4 regions of the Rhizobium sp. LEGMi-198b genome follow, and region 1 is predicted to be linked to each of the others. Evidence: predicted binding sites of a transcription regulator. Region 1 holds the regulator's gene; each other region holds the start of a gene.
What was found. Region 1 encodes PhoB, which activates phosphate uptake and scavenging genes when phosphate is short. Its sites were predicted from a motif close to TGTCATNNANCTGTCAT; they were not measured.

Region 1 (3,590 bases):
CACCAACGCAACATCGCGCACATGCTGCAGGAAACCGTCTGATAGCACGACATCGAGCACGGCGTTGCCGACCGCCATGGCGAGCGGATTGCCGCCATAGGTCGAGCCATGCGTGCCCGCCTTCATGCCTGCGGCCGCTTCCGCGGTCGCAAGGCAGGCACCGAGCGGAAAGCCACCGCCGATGCCCTTGGCGACGGCCATGATGTCAGGCGTGATGCCGGCCCATTCATGGGCAAAGAGCTTGCCGGTGCGTCCGACGCCGGTCTGAACCTCGTCGAGGACCAGAAGCAGGCCATTCTCATCGCAAATCTGACGCAGGCCGCGCAGGAACTCGTTGGTCGCCGGGCGGATACCGCCCTCGCCCTGCACGGGCTCGATCAGGATCGCGGCTGTCGCATCGGTGATGGCGGCACGCACCGCGTCGAGATCGCCGAAAGGCACCTGGTCGAAGCCGGGCGCCTTCGGGCCGAAACCTTCGAGGTACTTTTCCTGGCCTCCGGCGGCGATCGTCGCGATCGTGCGGCCATGGAAGGCGCCTTCGAAGGTGATGATATGGAATTTCTCGGGATGACCCTTGTAGAACTGGTAGCGACGCGCCGTCTTGATGGCGCATTCCAGCGCCTCCGCACCGGAATTGGTGAAGAATACCTTATCGGCGAAGGTCGCCTCCGTCAGGCGCTTCGACAATTTCTCCTGACCCGGCACCTCATAGAGGTTGGACAGGTGCCAGACCTTATCGGCCTGCGACTTCAGCTCTGCAACCAGATGTGGATGGGCGTGGCCAAGCGAATTCACCGCGACGCCCGCGGCGAAATCGAGATAACGCTCGCCGGTCTCCGTGATCAGCCACACGCCCTCGCCTCGCTCGAACCGCAGCGGAGCACGCATATAGGTGTCATAAAGCGGCGCGGTTTCAGCCATGGCGCATTCTCCTCGATCACAACCTTTAGGGCCAATCGTTTCCTTCGAATGAAACGGGCCCGGAAAAATCAAAAATGCCGCCTTGCGGCGGCATGGGCACTATTGATGTTTTGCACTGCGATGTCAACAAAACTGGCGATTTAGCAGGTGCGGCAGAGCGCCTCTCGATGGATGGCATGTCTTCGACAACTTATATTGCATAAATGCCACTCACGTATAGCAAGTTGGGGAAAACCTCGAAATCGATTCCTCAAGATTCCCGCGACTCTTGTCACGGAGTCAGCCTCACACTAGGTTAAAAACCAATTACTAGACTGCATGCGGCGGAACTAGTCACCACAATTTTAAAGCGTTTCACGCCTCGACCCAATTCGAGGCAATGGTGAGGGATTCTGCCATCAGAAACGCGATAGCGGAGACAGGGCATGAATTGGACAGACGAACGCGTCGAGAAGCTGAAAAAGCTGTGGTCCGAAGGTTTGAGCGCCAGCCAGATCGCGGCACAGCTCGGTGGTGTCAGCCGTAATGCCGTCATCGGCAAAGTGCATCGCTTGAGCCTGCCGGGCCGAGCGAAGGCCGGTGGTGCGGCAACCACAGCTCGAGCGCCGAAGCGCAATACCTCGGCCCCACGCGCGCCGAATTACGCCTCGCGCGTTGCAACCCGCACGGTTACCCGCCAGCAGGGTGCGACGATGCTCAAGGAAGAGGTCGAGATCGATACGGTCAGCGAAGTCGAATATCGTCCGGCCGCCAATGTGGTCGTTCCGATCTCGCGCCGCCTCGGCCTGACGGAGCTCACGGAGCGCACATGCAAGTGGCCGGTCGGCGACCCGCTGAAGGAAGATTTTCACTTCTGCGGCAATGATAGCCCGGACTCTTCGCCCTACTGCACCTACCATCAGCGGCTGGCCTATCAGCCGGTGCATGACCGGCGCCGGGCCGCGCACTGAACCACACCAGCCAAATGAAAAACGGGCCGAAAGGCCCGTTTTCTGTTTCCGCCGCTATGTTGGATGGCCAATCGGGTTGCCCCGATCAGGCCTCCCCCATCAGGCCTCCATGGAATAACCCGCGCCGCGAACGGTGCGGATGACGTCCTGCATGTTGGAGAAATTCAGCGCCTTGCGCAGGCGGCCGACATGCACGTCGACGGTGCGTTCGTCGACATAGATATCATGCCCCCACACGCCGTCGAGCAACTGAGACCGAGAGAAGACGCGGCCGGGGGACGACATCAGGAATTCCAGAAGGCGGAATTCCGTCGGCCCCAACCGCACTTCACGGCTCTTTCGGTGGACGCGATGGGTTTCGCGGTCCAGTTCGATATCGCCGCAGCGCAGTACCGTGGACAGGACCTCCGGGCGGGCTCGGCGCAACATCGCCTTGACGCGGGCCATCAGTTCCGGCGTCGAGAACGGCTTGACGACATAGTCGTCCGCGCCGGTGGAAAGGCCGCGCACGCGCTCGCTTTCCTCGCCGCGAGCGGTGAGCATGATGATCGGCAGGCGCTCCGTCTCCGGCCGCATGCGCAGCCGACGGCAGAGCTCGATGCCGGACACGCCGGGGAGCATCCAATCGAGGATCAGAAGATCGGGGATGCGCTCCTGGAGGCGCAGCTCAGCTTCGTCGCCTCTCAGGATAGTGTCGACCTCGAAGCCCTCGGCCTCGAGATTATAGCGCAGCAGAACGCTTAGCGCTTCCTCGTCTTCTACAACAGCAACTCTCGGAACCATGCGCCTCTGGTCTCCTTCTCTTGGTGTCTACTTTATTCCGTTACCGAACCGACGGTGTTGGCGGTATCGTCCTTCGGGCGCTCGCCTTCGGGCTGGGCACCGGTCGCCATGTAATAGATCGTCTCGGCGATGTTCGTGGCATGGTCGCCGATGCGCTCGATGTTCTTGGCGCAGAAAAGAAGATGCGTGCAGGTGGTGATGTTGCGCGGATCTTCCATCATGTAGGTCAGCATCTCGCGGAAGAGCGAGGTGTACATGGCGTCGATTTCCTCGTCGCGTTCGCGGATCGACACGGCCTTGTCAGGTAAACGGGTCGAGTAGACGTCGAGCACTTCCTTGAGCTGGACGAGCGCCAGTTCGGAGAGGTGTTCGATGCCGCGGGCGAGACGACGCGGAACGCCGGTGCCCTGCACGGCGATGACGCGCTTTGCGGTGTTCTTGCCGAGATCGCCGACGCGCTCCAGATCGGCGGCGATGCGGATGGAGCCCATGATTTCACGCAGGTCCGCAGCCATCGGCTGACGGCGGGCGATGGTGACGATCGCCTTGTCGCCGACTTCGCGCTCGGCGTGGTCGAGAATGACGTCATCGGAGATGACCTTCTGCGCAAGGCTGGCATCGCCGTTTACCAGGGCGCGGACGCTGTCGCTGACCATCTGCTCCGCCAGGCCGCCCATTTCGGAAATGCGGCGCGTCAGGAACTTCAGGTCTTCGTCGTAAGCGGAGAGAATGTGTGTTGAGACCATTTTTTTATCCTCTAGGTGAAAGATGTGAAAGGAACCGCGCGGGGAGCATCATCAGCCAAAACGGCCCATGATGTAATCCTGCGTGCGGTAATCATCGGGATTGGTGAACATCTTATCGGTATCGTTCTCCTCGACCAGATGGCCGAGATGAAACATTGCGGTACGTTGCGAAACGCGGGCTGCCTGCTGC
Region 2 (3,590 bases), 400 kb from region 1:
TTCATGGAACGGCGTGATTTTCGCCGGCATCGCCTACATCGTGTTCATCGGCCTGGTTCAATACCTCCTGCCGACGATCAACGAAGTGCCGGAGCAGTTCTCCGCCGTCGTGCTCTGGCGCTTCCGCATCGCGTCGCTCGGCATGCACGCGATCCTGTGGGCGACACTCGGCCTCGCCTTCGGGGCATGGGCCGAACGTGACCTGCCGCAGGTTCGCTACGGTCGCACATCCATGCGCCGGGCCTGAAATGGCAAGCCTGACATGTCCCCCGCATGACTTTTTGCGGGGGATATACTGGCGGCGACCAGCCATTCTGTTTTCGGTCTTTTATCTGATCTGCGCACTCGGCTTGCCGCTGGAGGCGAAGGCGCATAGCGGCAGCTCGTCCGGAACTCGTGCGGGCATTCCGATACCAAGCTTGACCCATGGCGAAATGGCCGTGATCGCTCCTTACTACGGGCGCATCATCGCGCTTGCCTCATCGGCGTCCGATACCGACGAGTCCTTCCGTCGCGTGCTGAACTTCGCACAGATCCAGCGTGCCTATTGCCTTTGGGGCGTCATGCCGGGAAGCGTTGGCGATGAAGACAGTCCTTTTAACGAATGCTCGCATGCCTATCTCGCCGCCGCCAAGATGGCGCTGCTGCAGATGCGGACGATGAAGGACGAAATGGCTGCCGCCGGCGACCTCGTCTCGGAGATCGACGGCGCGCTGGTACGCAACAATCTGTCGCTTATTCTCTGCCAATTCAGCAACGAAGGCTTCAACACCGCCGACTTGATCCGGCCACGGCTCGCCGGCATCTTTCTGCACGTCAAAAGCCTCGCCGCGACGATGCTGGCGCTGATGACGGCAGTGGCCGCGCTGTGGTGGACCGCGCGGCTCCTGCGGACGAAACCGGCCATTGCCGATTAGAGCAATTCCAGGAAAAGTGCGAAACGGTTTTCCGTCCGGAATGCGTAAAAACAAAGAGATAGAGCGGGAAAGCGATTCCATGAATCGCTTTCCCGCTCTAGTAGACGACACCCGCCGTCACCGGACGGCGGTGTGTCTTATTTTACCAATCACGCGGCCGGCCTCGCCAACCACCGTCCCATCCGTCACGATAATAAGGACGATGGCCATACCAGCCCCAACGCGGCGGTGGCGCCCTGTAATATCCCCAGCCATAACCGCGCGGCGGCCCATAGCGGTTCGGCCGGCATACGCCGCGCGGCGTCAAATGCCAGCCACGGCCGCAGGCATAATCAACGTTGACGACCGGCGCTTTAGCCACGGTCCCAACAGCGGCGATAGGCATTGCTTCTGCCGAAGATACGACAAGGCTGCCGAGTACGGCAGCAACGGCAATCACGGGCAATCTCATCGTGATGATCTCCATTCAAGTCCCTTACAAGCGGATTTAAATCCCCGCTGGCTGAACCCCGGGTGAACCGAAAAAGGCCTTTTCGCGGCAAAATCAAGACGTTGAACGTGGAGTTGCAATGCGCGTGTCGCCCACTGCCGCCTTAGGAGAGACGTTCGCAACAAGAAGTTCAGTATCGACACCACGAGTACGCGTCACGAGAGCGTCATCAACCGCGCTTAAATGAAGACCTTATTTGCGATAGGGAGTTTGAGATGGTCGACGTCGTTTCAAGCAATTCGGAGGGTGGTGACCACCCTGTTCACGGCGCAGGCGGTTCCGCCAAATGGTTCCTGCCGCTCTTCGGCATCGTCGTACTCGGCGGCCTTGCTTACGTTGGCTATGCCCTTGGCAACGATCTTGCCAATGCGGCGGCGGTTCCGTGGATCCTGCTCGGATTGGCGTTGCTGATCGCGCTCGGCTTCGAATTCGTCAACGGTTTCCACGATACGGCCAATGCGGTCGCTACCGTCATCTACACCCGTTCGCTGCCGGCCGAATTTGCGGTTATCTGGTCGGGATTCTTTAATTTCCTCGGCGTGCTGACCTCTTCCGGTGCCGTCGCGTTCGGCATTCTGGCGCTGTTGCCCGTCGAACTGATCCTGCAGGTCGGCTCGGGCTCCGGCCTTGCCATGGTCTTCGCCCTGTTGACCGCCGCCATCGTATGGAACCTCGGCACCTGGTATCTCGGCCTGCCGGCTTCGAGCTCGCACACGCTCGTCGGCTCCATCATCGGCGTCGGTCTTGCCAATCAGTTCCTGGCGCCGGCCGGTTCCGCCACGAGCGGTGTCGACTGGTCGCAGGCAAGCAATGTCGGCCTGTCGCTGCTGCTGTCGCCGATCATCGGCTTCTGCCTAGCCGCTGTGTTGTTGCTGGTCTCCAAAGTTCTGATCCGCAACAAGGAGCTTTATGAAGCGCCGAAGGGCAATACGCCACCGCCGCTGTGGATCCGCGGCCTGCTGATCTTCACCTGCACCGGCGTCAGCTTCGCCCATGGTTCGAACGATGGCCAGAAGGGCATGGGTCTGATCATGCTCATCCTTATCGGCCTGGTGCCGACCGCTTTCGCGCTGAACAAGACGCCCGATGTCAATTACCTCGATGCCTACAAGGCAGCCTCGGCGCAGGTCGAGACGGTACTCGGCAAGTATGTGAAGGCCGGCGTCGCCACGCCTGCAGACCCGAAGGCTGCCGTCAGCGTTGCCGTGAAGAGCAAGACCTGGACGGACGAAACGACGCCAGCACTGCAGGCCTATATCCACGCCACCAGCGCTGAAATCGCCGCCTATCCGAGCGTCGAAAAACTGCCGAACGGCCTCGTCGGCAACGTTCGTAACGACATCTACCTGATCGGTGAATCGTTGAAGCTCATAGACAAGCAGAAGCTGCTGCAGATGAGCCCGGATGATCTGAAGGCCGTGACCAACTATCACGCCGCGGTCGATCACGCGACCAAGTTCATTCCGCTCTGGGTGAAGGTTGCGGTGGCGCTGGCACTCGGCCTCGGCACCATGGTCGGCTGGAAGCGTATCGTCGTCACCGTTGGCGAAAAGATCGGCAAGACGCACCTGACCTATGGCCAGGGCGGCGCCGCCGAAGTCGTCGCCATGCTGACGATCGGCGCGGCCGACCATCTCGGCCTGCCGGTTTCGACCACGCACGTCCTGTCCTCCGGCGTCGCCGGCACGATGGCCGCCAATGGTTCCGGTCTGCAGTGGTCCACCGTCCGCAACATGCTGATGGCCTGGATTCTGACGCTGCCCGCCTCGATCGCGCTTGCCTTCGTGCTGTTCATCGTGCTCCGCCAGGTCTTTTGACCGGTGCCGCCGAGCTATCGAGCTGCGGCGGCTCAGCAGGCAAAAATATCGTCAAGAGATGATGGCGCCCTTGAGGCGCCATTATTCTTGCGGCTTGTTGCCGTTGGCGCCGAGGCCGGAGAGCTTGGCGAGTTCCGAACGGCGATTCGCATAATTCTGGGCGACCATCGGATAGTTGGGAGCAAGACCCCATTTTGCGCGATATTCCTCGGGCGTCATGCCGTAATGAACGCGCAGGTGCCGCTTGAGCGTCTTGAAGCGTTTCCCGTCCTCGAGGCAAATGATGTAGTCGTTCGTCACCGATTTCTTGAGATCGACGGCCGGAACAGGTTTGGCTGACTCCATCGGAGATGCGGATCCATTCAA
Region 3 (3,590 bases), on a different contig from region 1:
TAGACCCCCTGAATCTCCACCTCGAAGCCGGGGAAGGTGTTGAAGCAGGTTTCAAACATCTTGAGATAGTCGATCATGGGCTTTGCCTGTTCCGTCAGGCGCTCGCCCGGCACGATGGTCGCAATACCCGGAGGATAGACGACGAAGGGTGTCGTCGCGATGCGGCCGGCTATGGCGTCGATCGGCAGATAGTCCACATCGTTGCGAACCAGGCAGCGTGCCGCATCATGGGGCGACATGGCCATTGGGGGTAGGTGATCAGCAGAAAACTGCTTTGTCTGAAGCGCGCTGACATCGGCTTGGCGGAAGAAGTTATGCATTTCCGCGCAGAGATCGCGCAGGCGCACGCCGGCATAGCGGCCCGGACGGCGTCGATAGAATTCCGGAATTACCTCCTCCAGCAAAGCATTGTCGTCATGGAGTTTCTTGAAGGCGACGAGGCCGCTGATCAAGGTGCCGGCCTTGCTGGCCTCCACGCCAGGGGTGAGCAGGAAGAGCAGCGAATTGAGGTCGTTCTTTTCGGCGACGATGCGGTTTTCGCGCAGATATTGCGCGACCACCGGTGCCGGTATGCCGTGCTCGGTGTATTTTCCGCTCACCCGGTCGAAGCCGGGGGTCAGCAGGGTGAGCTTGTTCGGGTCGGTCATGGCAAAGCCCGGCTCCATTGCGGAAAAACCGTGCCATGCCGCGTCGGGCGTCAGATGCCAGAAGGCGGGATTGGTGGCGAGCTGGTCGGTAGAGACGCTTTCCCACGGCACTTCATGCACCGCTCCATGGCTCGATACATCCGGGATCGCCACCCGGTCCGGCACGAAGGGCTCGAAGAACCAGCGGCGCTCGGGGCGATGCTCCTTCTCCTCGAACTCGCGTCGTACTGCGCGGATCTTCTTACGCAGCTCGATGCCGAGGCGAATCGTATCGTCCCACAGCACTTCGCCCGAGCGGCCCTTCATCATCTGTGCGCCGACGTCGAGCGAGGCAAACAGCGGATAGAAGGGCGAGGTCGAGGCGTGCTGCATGAAGCTTTCGTTGAAGCGCCGGTGCTCCACGCGGCGCTTCTGACCGGTGATATGCCGATCCTTCATGTGGATCTGAGAAGCCTGGGAGAAGCTTGCGAGCTGCTTGTGGGTGGATTGCGTGGCGATGATGCCCGGCGCGTCCGGGCCAAGGTCGGAAAGGCCCATGGCAAAACGGCCGGCATAGAGCGGATGAAACTTCATGAAGCCCGCCCATGCCTCGTCGAAGAGAATGTAATCGCACAAATGGCCGATGCGCTTGAGGATCATCTCGGCATTGTGAATGGTACCGTCATAGGTGCACTGTTCCACGACAGCGACGCGGAACGGGCGCGGCTTCTTGTAAGCCTCCGGGTCTTTCACCAGCGGGTGCGTGCGGATGCGCTCGCGCAGGGCGTCCTCGTCCATGACCGCGAAATCGATGGGACCGATCAAGCCATAGACGTTGCGTATGGTCGGCATGTAAACCGGAATACCGCCCGAGATCATCAAGGCGCCGTGATGGGCGGCCTTGTGGTTGTTGCGATCGAACAGCACGAGATCGCCATCGGTGACGAGTGCTGACAGAGCGACCTTGTTGGACGTGGAGGTGCCGTTCAGGACGAAATAGGTCTTCTCGGCGCCGAAGATTTTGGCTGCTTCCTTTTGTGCAGCGAGCGCCGGTCCTTCGTGAGTCAGCAGGTCGCCGAGGTCGAGCACGGAATTGTCGAGATCGTCGCGAAACACCGCTTCGCCGAGATGCTCCATGAAGACCCGCCCGATCGGGCTGCGGCTGTAGAAGATGCCGCCATTGTGCCCGGGGCAGGTCCAAAGGTGATTGCCTTCCTCGGCATAATCGACCAGTGCACCGAAGAACGGCGTCTTCAGCGTCTCGGCATATTGCTTGAGCCGGCTGATGAGGCTCTTGGCGATGAAGGCGGGCGTTTCTTCCGATAGGAAGACATAGCCATCGATGAAATCGAGGACCTCTACCGGCACATCCTCGAAGCGCTTACGGCGGATCAGCAGGATGATGGGGAATTCCAGGCCGCGCCGGCGCATTAGGTTGATGAGGGAGGCCGTTTTGCCCTCGAGCCCCTTTTTGCCCCAGTCGACTAGCATGCAGCCGATGGCGGCGTCCGTCTGTACGGCGATCTCCGCATCTTCGAGGTTTCGTGCGCGCACCACCTCAAAGCCGGAGCCTTGGATCTCCTCGATGATCTGGTTGTAGCGGGCGCCCTCCAGGTCATCGCTGTCGAAAGCCGGCGTTGCGAACAGAAAGTTGAAACGTCTGAAATAATCCATTTGGGTACCCGCTCCTGATCTGGGACGAGATGTCGACGCATTTCATGACAAGGATGTGACAGGCTGTCGGATGTTCGAAACACTTGCACAGAATGGCATTTTTGCCATGCGTCTCTTCTCTTCCTGAATTTCTCCGTGCAAATCGATCGTCGGCGACTGTCCGATGCGATAAGCTCCTTTCGAGTGAACGGCCGCTTCTGAAACATAGTTCTGGCAACAAACCACCTGGCTAATGGTTCCGATTCCTTTCAAGGCGAGCAGATATCCTGTTGCATTTTCGGTCAGCCGCCGAGACTTTCATCGGCATATGCGTTTGCTGCTGGCTTTGTGATTGTCAGGAGCTTGGCTGGAAACCACATGCTGCCGGCAGGTGTAGCTTTGCCCGTGGCAGAGGGATTTTGGCTACAGACCCCGATATTTGAACAACCACCAGCCGTCCACGTGCTTCCTTCGTTGGCAGCAAAATCTTAAGCGTTGCGACAGCATGTCCGGACTCCAGCTTGACGACATTCCCCTGCGCAATTTACGGCTGGATAGCAATCTGCTTTGAAAGGTGTCGGGTCGATGTCGGCTGTACGTGCATTTGGAAGATTATCCGATGAGGCAGCGCGGCGCGAACTCGACCGCCTGGCCGCTCTCGACCGGCTGGACATATTAGACACGCCTAGAGACGAGGGGTTCGAACGGCTGGCTCGCCTCATCAAGCAGGTGTTCACAGTCGATATCGGCATCGTCTCGTTCATCGACGCCCACCGTCAGTGGTACAAGGCCTGTTTGGGATTGCCGGCAGACGAGGTGCCCAGGGAAGACACGTTCTGCCGCTACGTGGTGGACTGCGAACAGCCGATCGTCGTGCCCGATGCGAGCCGCGATCCCCGGTTTGCGTCCAATCCTGCCGTGACGGGAGAAGCGCATATCCGGTTTTACGCCGGCGTTCCTCTCAAGACCCGTGATGGTCATACCGTGGGAACCGTCTGCGCCATCGACCGTCAGCCGCGGTCATTTGGAAACAAGGATCTGGCGATCCTGGAGGAGATTGCGGGCGTCGCAATTGATCGCGCCGAGTTGCTGCAGTCGGCGGCCATCGACGTCCTAACGGGCGCGCTGACCCGTCGCGCTTTCAACGAGGAGGCCAGCCGTCTGCTTTCTCTTGCGGCTCGCCATCATCATGACGTGGCGTGTATCGTGCTCGATGTCGACCACTTCAAAAGGATCAACGACACCTATGGCCACGCGGCGGGCGACGAGGTGCTCAAGTCGGTGATCAAGACGTGCCGAGAGCAGCTCCGA
Region 4 (3,590 bases), on a different contig from region 1:
AGCATACCGAGGGAACGCGAAAGCTGCTTCGCGCCGCGGGCTGCCGTGTTCTGGAGCTGCTGGATATCGATGGAGAACCGCTAGATATCGCTGTCGGATTCTCGCATCGATCGGCCGGCAAGGCGACTGCCACCCATCTCATTGAAAAAGGCTATACACGCATCGCTTATGTCGGACACGACATGGAACGCGACACCCGCAGCGCAAAACGCTTCGCAGGGTTTGTCGATCAACTCAGCCAGGCAGGGCTCGCGCTGAGAGATCGGGAAATCCGCAATGCTCCTTCCTCGGTCAGCCTGGGAAAAGCGGGATTGGCGAGTGTTTTAAGCCGATCCCCAGACGTTGAGGCCGTGTATTTCTCCAATGACGACATGGCGCTTGGGGGCTACTTCCATTGCCTGTCCGCGGGAATCTCCGTGCCCGACCGGCTCGCGATCATCGGCTTCAACGCTCTCGATATCTGCCGCCACACCCCGCAGCCCATCGCCAGCATTCTCACGCGGCGTGTGGATATAGGAAGGCGGGCCGCGGAACTCCTTCTGGAGGATGCTCCTCCCCAAACGGTCGATGTCGGATTCGATCTCGTGCCGGGCGGGACGGCCTGACAAAACTTGGCGCCACGGCGGGCAAACTCGGACCGTGCGGATCGATCTCGTCAATCCGTCAGAAGAACCGTGCGAAACGAAGCTCTTGCGGCATGACCTTCAATGGCCGTCGGGCGGGACGGCCTCGGTCGGGACCGTTTCCTTTAGGTTCTTCCGATGGAAGATGAAGAGACCGGCAAAGACGATGATCGCGGCGCCGATGATGATCTGCATATCGGGAATATCGTTGAAGAAGATGTAGCCCAGCACAATCGCCCAGAGCAGCAGCGTATATTGCAGCGGCGCAAGCAGTGATGCCGGTGCGAGCTTCAACGAGCGCGTGATGAGCAAATGCGCGCAAGAGGCTACGATACCGAGCAGCAGCATGCCGAGCCAATCGATGGGCGTCGCCGGCCGCCAGTGGCCGATGCTCAAGACGATGCCGGTGGCAAGGGCGGCGATCGTCTGCCAGGTCACGAGTGTCGTGTCGCTGGTCGAGCGCAGATAGCGGCTCATCACCAGCGTCAGTGCAAAGGCTAAGCTGCCCGCGAGACCGAAAAGCGACGGAAGCGACAGCATCGCCGTGGACGGACGCAGCGCGATGACGACGCCGGCGAAGCCGACCAGAACGGCCAGCCAACGGCGCCAGCCGATCTTTTCCCCAAGAAAGAAATGCGAGAGCGCCGCAACATAGATCGGCCCGGCCATATAGAAGGTCATCACATCTGCGAGCGGCAGATAGGCGACGGCAGCGTAGAACAGGCCGACATCGCCAGTCGCCATGGCCACCCGCATGAACTGGAGGCCTTTCTGCTCGACGCGGAACAAGGCCATCGGCCCTTGTCTCACGATCATCGGTCCGAGCACGACAAAAGCTCCGAACGAGCGGATCACCAGCACCTGACCGACGGCAAAACTCGAGACCAGCCACTTGCCCATCGCATCGTTCAACGCAAAGAGCAGATCGCCGAGCAGCATTAGCACGACACCGATCATGATCATGTTTCCGGCATTGGCCACGGCCGTCTTGGTCTTCATTCCCCGAATCCTCGCAAAAACGGCCGCGCATGCGCGGCCAAGTGCGGCTTCGACCTTAACGCTTCCGATGTCAAGTGCTGGCTTAAATACGACCGCTACGAGCGATCGGAGCGATGAATAAACCGGTCAGGCAAGCCGACGGACAACCGCTACTATCGACCCGGCAACGTCGGAGACATGACTACTTCGCTGAAATAGTTGACGATTTCGGGAAAGTATCCTGGAATGGCGGTTTTCCATGCAGATGCTTTAGGCGACACCGATGCGACGAGACTGATATCGCTGCAAGTCCAACCACTTACCTTCTGCCTGTCATTCGTGTGTCACGATCGCCCGCTAATCACGACACCGTAACGTGACTTCACAAACGCGCGAGGATTCCCATGCGTAAAACTCTAATCGCTCTTGCCGCCGCCACCATGCTGGCCGGCGTTTCCCACGCAGCCACCGTCTATCCGCTCGATCGTGCAACGATCCTGGTCGGCTCGCCTTTCGACTTCAAGGTCGAGTTCGACGGCGCCATCAAGAAGGAAGACGTGAAGATCACCATCAACGGCCAGGATGCCAAGTCCGTTCTCGGCGCCGATTTCAATTTCGTGGCCGACGAGAAGGGCAAGGACGACAAGAGCCTCGGCTCTGCCGTTATTCTGCGCTCCGCCAAAATCGGCAAGGCAGGCACCTATAAGGTAGAAGTCAGCGCCGGCGGCCAGACGAAAGCCGTCACCTGGGACGTGTTCGGCACCTCCGCGACCCCGAAGGCCAAGAACGTCATCTTTCTGCTCGGCGACGGCCTCTCCGTTGGCCATCGCACCGCTGCCCGCCTGATGTCCAAAGGCATGACCGAGGGCAAGGCGAACGGCCGCCTCTTCATGGATGACCTCGATCACATGGCATTCATCGGCACATCGTCCACCAACGCGATCGCCACCGACAGCGCCAACACCATGTCGGCTTACATGACCGGCCACAAGACCGCGATCAATGCGCTCGGCGTCTATGCCGACCGCACGCCGGACTCGCTGGACGACCCGCGTGTCGAAAACATCGCTGAAGCGGTGCGCCGCCTGACCAAGAAATCGATCGGCGTCGTTTCCACTGCCGAAATCGAAGATGCCACACCGGCCGCCGTCATTTCCCATACGCGCAAGCGCGGCGACAAGGCTGAAATTGCTGCCATGTTCCTCAACACCAAGCCGGATGTTATCCTCGGTGGCGGCTCGGCCTATTTCCTGCCGAAGGACGTCCCGGGCTCCAAGCGCAAGGACGACAAGGACCTGGTCAAGACCTTCAAGGACGATGGCTACGCGCTGGCGACCGATAAGTCCGAGCTGACAGCCGCCGCTGGCACCAATACCGGCAAAATCCTGGGCCTCTTCCACACCGGCAACATGGACGTGACGCTGGATCGGGAATTCCTCAAGAAGGGCACGGTCGGCAAATTCCCGAACCAGCCCGGCCTCAAGGACATGGCCAAGGTCGCGCTTGATCAGCTTTCCAAGAATCCGGACGGCTTCTTCCTGATGATCGAGGGCGCCTCGATCGACAAGCAGGCTCACACGATGGACTGGGAGCGCTCGGTCTTCGAAACCATCGAATTCGACCAGGTTGTCGGCATGGCGCGCGAATTCGCCAAGACGCATCCCGATACGCTGATCGTCGTCACCGGCGACCATACGCATGGCGTTTCGGTCATCGGCACGGTCGATGACGAAAAGCCGGGCACGGACATGCGTGAGAAGGTGGGCGTCTACGCCGATGCCGGCTTCCCGAACTATGAGGACAAGGACGGCGACGGTTTCCCTGACAAGGTCGACGTGAGCCGCCGCCTTGCCATCTTCGCCAACAACTATCCGGACTATTACGAAACCTTCCGCCCGAAGATGGACGGCCCGTTTGAGCCGGCAATTCAAAACGAGAAGAAGGAATACGTCGCCAACAGCGCGTATAAGGATGTTCCCGGCGCCGTGC

Region 2: the regulator PhoB is predicted to act here: its motif matches at 1,561-1,577, upstream of ACXHXG_RS06645 (inorganic phosphate transporter).
Region 3: the regulator PhoB is predicted to act here: its motif matches at 2,345-2,361, upstream of ACXHXG_RS31015 (Orn/Lys/Arg family decarboxylase).
Region 4: the regulator PhoB is predicted to act here: its motif matches at 1,933-1,949, upstream of ACXHXG_RS30825 (alkaline phosphatase).

What each region holds. Positions count from the first base shown of each region.
Region 1 is NZ_JBSYVH010000001.1:951,238-954,827, forward strand. It holds gene ACXHXG_RS04620 (aspartate aminotransferase family protein) at 1-921, opposite strand, end outside; gene ACXHXG_RS04625 (GcrA family cell cycle regulator) at 1,347-1,871, shown strand; gene phoB (phosphate regulon transcriptional regulator PhoB) at 1,971-2,654, opposite strand; gene phoU (phosphate signaling complex protein PhoU) at 2,687-3,400, opposite strand; gene pstB (phosphate ABC transporter ATP-binding protein PstB) at 3,452-3,590, opposite strand, start outside.
Region 2 is NZ_JBSYVH010000001.1:1,353,191-1,356,780, forward strand. It holds gene ACXHXG_RS06630 (CbtA family protein) at 1-247, shown strand, start outside; gene ACXHXG_RS06635 (hypothetical protein) at 249-917, shown strand; gene ACXHXG_RS06640 (GCG_CRPN prefix-to-repeats domain-containing protein) at 1,060-1,368, opposite strand; gene ACXHXG_RS06645 (inorganic phosphate transporter) at 1,623-3,224, shown strand; gene ACXHXG_RS06650 (Ros/MucR family transcriptional regulator) at 3,306-3,590, opposite strand, start outside.
Region 3 is NZ_JBSYVH010000013.1:63,276-66,865, reverse strand. It holds gene ACXHXG_RS31015 (Orn/Lys/Arg family decarboxylase) at 1-2,300, opposite strand, end outside; gene ACXHXG_RS31010 (sensor domain-containing diguanylate cyclase) at 2,865-3,590, shown strand, end outside.
Region 4 is NZ_JBSYVH010000013.1:7,013-10,602, forward strand. It holds gene ACXHXG_RS30815 (LacI family DNA-binding transcriptional regulator) at 1-605, shown strand, start outside; gene ACXHXG_RS30820 (DMT family transporter) at 705-1,622, opposite strand; gene ACXHXG_RS30825 (alkaline phosphatase) at 2,006-3,590, shown strand, end outside.